Variovorax terrae: one gene and its partner. The protein of the gene in region 2 interacts with the protein of the main gene of each other region in a pairwise test. Links are inferred from orthologs where the notes say so. Each region holds a gene or a part of one and is shown on either strand. Other genes may lie near its edges.

Region 1 (2,731 bases), on a different replicon or contig from region 2:
CAGCTTCATGGCGGCCCTGGCCGGCAGCCTGGCCTGGCTCATCGTCGGCCGTGCGCTGCAGGGCGCGGGCGCGGTGTCGGCCGCCGTCACCGCGCTGCTGGCCGACCAGACGCGCGACGAAGTCCGCACCAAGGCCATGGCCCTGGTGGGCGCCAGCATCGGGCTGATGTTTGCCGTGTCGCTGGTGCTGGCGCCGCTGCTGTCGGCCCGGATCGGGCTGGCCGGGCTGTTCGCGGTGACCGGCGCGCTGGCGCTGGCCGGCGTGGCCATCGTGGCCTGGTGGACGCCGGCCGAGCCGGTGCAGCACAGGAACCAGCCGCGCGGCCGGCTGGCTGAGGTGCTCACGCATGCCGCGCTGCTGCGGCTCGATTTCGGCGTCTTCGTGCTGCATGCGGTGCAGCTGGCCATGTGGGTGGCCATCCCGGCGCTGCTGGTGCAGGCCGGCCTGCCCAAGGAGCACCACTGGTGGGTCTACCTGCCCGCGGTGCTGGCCTCGTTCGTGGTGATGGGCATGACGCTGTTTCCGCTCGAGCGCCGGGGCTACCTGCGGGCCGTGTTCCTGGGAGCCGTCGGCCTGGTGCTGCTGGTGCAACTGGGCCTGCTGCTGATGGCATCCGGCACGCCGGGCGTGGCGGGGTTGGCCGCCCTGCTGTTCGTGTTTTTCTGCGGCTTCAACGTGCTGGAGGCGAGCCAGCCCAGCATGGCTTCGCGCGTGGCGCCGCCGCATGCGCGCGGCGCGGCGCTGGGCGTCTACAACACCCTGCAGTCGCTCGGCTTCTTTGCCGGCGGCGTGGCCGGGGGCTGGCTCGTCAAGAACACCGGGCCGCAGGGCCTGTTCGCCGCCTGCGCCGGCCTGATGCTGCTGTGGCTGCTGGTCGCCTGGCCGATGCAGGCCTCGGCCCGGACCGCGGCCGCCGGCCCGGCCGGCCGTTCGTTGGCTACATAATCGTTACCCCTTCCGGAGGAAATCACATGGCATCCGTCAACAAAGTCATTCTCGTCGGCAACTGCGGCCGCGACCCCGAAATCCGCTATCTGCCGTCCGGGCAGGCGGTGGCCAATGTGAGCGTGGCCACTTCCAGCCGCCGCAAGGACAAGAACACCGGCGAAACGGTGGAAGACACGCAGTGGCACCGCGTTACTTTCTATGACCGCCTGGCCGAGATTGCCGGCGAATACGTCAAGAAGGGCCGCCCGATCTACGTCGAAGGCCGCCTGAAATACGGCAAGTACACCGGCCAGGACGGCATCGAGAAGAACACCGTGGACATCATCGCCACCGAGCTGCAATTGCTGGGCGGCCGCGAAGGCATGGGCGGCCCCTCGGGTGGCGACGATGAGGGCGGTGGCGCGCCGCCGCGCCGCGCCGCTCCCGCCCCGCGCGCCCCGGCGCCGGCTCCTGCGCCGCGTCAGGCCCCGGCCAAGTCGTCGAGCGGGTTTGACGACATGGACGACGACATTCCGTTCTGAGTGGAAAAGACTTTTTGCGGGCAGAGGCCTGCAACAGTTTTTTTGGCGGAGATAGAGGGGCATCCCCCTCTATGTGCCTTCCCTGCACCGCCGCCCCCGCAAGGGGGGCCAAAGCAGCGCCCCGGAGGGTGATGGGGCAGCAGGCTCCAGGACGGCCTCTCATGCGAAACGTGCCCGGCGAAGGCACCGAAGACCAGCAAGAACAACTCGATCGTCTCAAGCGTGAACGGTGATGCTCTTCGCTGCGGGATCGAGATGAATCGAATCGCCGGTCTGGACCATCTCCAGAATATTCTGATCCCAGCCTTCCATGACCGGCATGCGCGCGAGCACCGCTCCTTGCACCATGACAGGATTGAGCTTGCCGAAGACCAGGGCTTTCGGGGCGATTCCCTTGTTCAGCAGGTCCAGGAAAGCCCATCCGCCGGCGACGCCACCCTTCGTCGTCGGGATGATGAGCACTCGGTCCCGGATGGACTCACCCTCGGCACTATGGCCAATGCGAGAGATGACGCCGGTCCAGCGGTCCAGGTCGTAGCGCGGACTGAAGCCCTCGCGCATGACCAGCGCACGCCCGCTCACCGGCAGGCCCCATGCGCGCTTCACGTTGATTCGTATCATGCCAGTCTCCCCGTGCAGGCGATGTCCACGCACTCGCGTGTGCGGCGCAAGACGGTATTGAATCGATGGGCTGTGATGGTGTTGACCAGTTTCCCCGAATTGGAGATCAGGTTGGTCCATCCGTTCTCCTCGCGAATCTTGGACAGTCGCTGCAGGATGTAGAAGCACACGCCTTGCAGAATCGTGACGCCTGCGTTCTCCAGCGTCTGCACATAGCCGAGGCGCTTGGCGTCGCAGTAGACCATGTGGTTGGTGGTCACCACTGCGGCCATGCCAGGCGCCACCGTGCGCCCTTCGAACAGCTCGGCAAGCCCCTGCATCTCGAAGAGAGACAGCTGTGGCCCCGAGAAGACGACGATGTTGGACGCCGAGTCCTGGTACCGGTAGGCATCGTAGACCGCCTGAATGTCCCGGTCCGTAACGACCATGGTGTGCTGCGGCGCCTTGGACCGGAAGGCCATCTCCCGGGTCTGTGCTTCCGGTGTCACGCCGACCATGTGGAACATGGCCATCGAGCCATAGCTCGCCAGCGAGGCTCCGAGGTGCTTCAGCTCGTCCGACGACGGCATGCGCTTGAATTCGTCGAAGACAGGTACGGCGAAATAGTCCTGGTGCGGGTGGCCAACGATTTTTCCGAGCG
Region 2 (2,949 bases):
GCACTCGCGCCGGCTGCGCGTGAAATAGTTCCAGGCAGCCGTCACTGGGACTAATTCGCAGCTTTTGTCCAGTTCAGAAATAGTGCCGCGGCCCTTGACTTATACACAAAAGCTGTGCTGCGGCGCAGTAAAAAGGACAGGCCGCCAGCCCCCTTGCTACAAAACCCATAGCGCATCCAAGTTATTGATTCATAAGGAAATCATCGTTTGCTTTTTTTGCGGGCAATCCAGCCAAACGCTTGATTTTCAAGGCTTCGCGGCGCATCGCGGCGATATATCAACAAAGTTATCCACAGAAAACTTGGATGACCTTCAAACCTTTTGCAAATCAACGACTTAGGCGCTATTTCGCCAGTTCACTTCAAAACATGCCCCCAACCTCGGCCATTGCATGAGCTTCTGGCTTTCCATCGCCGTCCAGACCCCGGCCCACAGCGCCATCGCCGGGCCGCTGACCTACCGGAGTGAGTTTCCACTCACGCCCGGCAGCTTGGTGCGGGTGCCGCTGGGCCAGCGCGAGGTGCTCGGCGTGGTGTGGCAGGCGCTGGACGGGCCCGGCCCCGAACAGGCCGGGCGCGACATCCGGCCCGTGGCCGGCGTGCTGGAGGGGCTGGCCCCTCTGAGCGCGAACTGGAAACAAATGGTTTCGTTTGCAGCAGCTTATTACCAACGCGCGCTCGGCGAAGTGGCGCTGGCGGCGCTGCCGCCGCAACTGCGCGACCTGAGCACCGCGCAGCTGGCACGCCGCCTGCGGCGCGATGCTGGGGCCGGCCCGGTGGAGCCGCCGGTTGCTACGGATTCCATAGCACTCAATGACGAGCAGGCGCGGACCCTTGCCACTTTTGAGTCTGAAAACGGGCCCTTCCTGCTGTTCGGCGCCACCGGCAGCGGCAAGACCGAGATCTACCTGCGCGCGGTGCAGGCGCTGCTGGCCCGCGAGCCCGAGGCCCAGGCGCTGGTCATGGTGCCCGAGATCAACCTCACGCCGCAGCTCGAGGCGCGCTTCATCGAGCGCTTCGGCTCCGCCGCCGTGGTTTCGCTGCACAGCGGCATGACGAACCCGCAGCGCCTCAGGAGCTGGCTGGCCGCGCACGGCGGCGCGGCGCGCATCGTGCTCGGCACGCGCATGGCGGTGTTCGCCTCGATGCCGGCGCTGCGGCTGATCGTGGTCGACGAGGAGCACGACCCGAGCTACAAGCAGCAGGAAGGCGCGCGCTACTCGGCGCGCGACCTCGCCATCTACCGCGGCCGGCTCGAAGGCGCCAAGGTGCTGCTGGGCTCGGCCACGCCCTCGCTGGAGAGCTGGCACCACAGCCGGCCGGCCGCCGGCGACGAGCCGGGCGGGCGCTACCGCCGCCTCACCATGGCCGGCCGCATCGGCGGCGGCGCGCTGCCGCGCGTGCGCCTGGTGGACATGAACCTGCAGCCCAGGAAGACCGTGTTCTCCGCCGCGCTGGTCGAGGCCATCACGCAGCGCATCGCGCGCGGCGAGCAGGCCATGGTGTTCCTGAACCGGCGCGGCTACGCGCCGGTGCTGCACTGCGCCGACTGCGGCTGGAAGAGCGAGTGCCCGCACTGCAGCGCCTACCGCGTGTTCCACAAGATCGACCGCACGCTGCGCTGCCACCACTGCGGCTTCACCCAGCGCGTGCCGCGCGCCTGCCCGGACTGCGGCAACCTCGACATCGCGCCGCTGGGCCGCGGCACCGAGCGGCTCGAGGAGCACCTGGCCGAGCTCCTGGCCGGCACGCGCCGGCCCGACGGCCAGCCGCTGCGCATCGCGCGCATCGATGCCGACACCACGCGCCTGAAGGGCGCGCTCGAATCGCAGCTCGCGCAGGTGCATGCGGGCGAGGTCGACGTGCTGGTGGGCACGCAGATGATCGCCAAGGGCCACGACTTCCGCCGCATCACGCTGGTGGCGGCCGTCAACCCCGACGGCGCGCTGTTCTCCAGCGACTTCCGCGCGCCCGAGCGGCTCTTTTCGCTGCTGATGCAGGCCGGCGGCCGCGCCGGGCGCGACGCCGACTACGCGCGCCTGAACGGCAGCGCGAGCGAGATGTGGGTGCAGACCTTCCACCCGCAGCACCCGCTGTTCGACGCGCTGCGCCGGCACGACTACCCGGCCTTTGCGGCGCAGCAGCTGCAGGAGCGCGGGCAGGCCGGCATGCCGCCGTTCAGCTTCCAGGCGCTGGTGCGGGCTGAGGCGCGCACACAGGAGGCCGCGCAGGGCTTTCTGCAGCGCGCCAGCGAGGCCGCCGCCGGGCTGGCCGGCGCCGACCCCATCACGCTCTACCCGCCCGTGCCCATGACGATCCAGCGCGTGGCCAACATCGAGCGCGCGCAGATGCTGGTCGAGTCGCCCTCGCGCGCCGCGCTGCAGCGCTTCCTGGCGGCCTGGCACCCGGTGCTGCACGCCGAGCGCGACCGCGCCGTGACGCGCTGGGCGGTGGACGTCGATCCGCTGGCGATCTGAGCCTTTTTCAAGCCAGATCGGCCAGAGGTCCGCGCCCCGCGGTGCTTTGTTGCTCCTGATTCAGGAGCAAACCCGATGCCCCGAGGCGCTCAGGGCAGGCTGCTGCCGTCGCGGATGCGGTGGATCTCGGCGATGTCCACCACCCAGACCAGGCCGTCGCCGATCTGGCCGGTGCGGCAGGCCTCGACGAGGGCGGCGCGGATCGGCGCCACCATGGCGGCCTCGGCCAGCACGCAGACCATCAGCTTGTCGGAGAAGTCGGTCAGCTCCTCCTTGACCGTGCGCTTGTCCAGCGCGGCCGGGGCCGTGAAGCCCTCGGCGCGGAAGATCGTCACACCGGGAAAGTTGGGGATGGCGCGCAGCGCCTCGCGCAGGCGCTCCAGCCGGCTCGGGCGCACGATGGCGCGGATTTCCTTCATCGTCATCTCAGTTCTCCTTCGGGGTCATGCTTCAGCGGGCTTTTCGTCGAACCA

Evidence for each region.
Region 1: the proteins of priA (region 2) and ssb interact in binary tests that used the Escherichia coli proteins (3 or more experiments, as listed by UniProt). The link is inferred for Variovorax terrae from one-to-one orthologs.

What each region holds. Positions count from the first base shown.
Region 1 is NZ_JALGBI010000003.1:549,535-552,265, forward strand. The notes cover bases 8-2,721. They hold ssb (single-stranded DNA-binding protein), read left to right. Parts: upstream 8-972; coding sequence 973-1,470; downstream 1,471-2,721. Other genes in these bases: MMF98_RS21965 (MFS transporter), read left to right, coding at 8-946; MMF98_RS21975 (aconitase X swivel domain-containing protein), read right to left, coding at 1,687-2,091; MMF98_RS21980 (aconitase X), read right to left, coding at 2,088-2,721. Outside these bases: more of MMF98_RS21965, read left to right, coding at 1-7; more of MMF98_RS21980, read right to left, coding at 2,722-2,731. UniProt on the Escherichia coli protein: Plays an important role in DNA replication, recombination and repair. Binds to ssDNA and to an array of partner proteins to recruit them to their sites of action during DNA metabolism. Acts as a sliding platform that migrates on DNA via reptation.
Region 2 is NZ_JALGBI010000001.1:53,238-56,186, reverse strand. What follows is about bases 2-2,933. They hold priA (replication restart helicase PriA), read left to right. Parts: upstream 2-391; coding sequence 392-2,476; downstream 2,477-2,933. Other genes in these bases: MMF98_RS00265 (P-II family nitrogen regulator), read right to left, coding at 2,566-2,901; hemE (uroporphyrinogen decarboxylase), read left to right, coding at 2-28. Outside these bases: more of hemE, read left to right, coding at 1-1.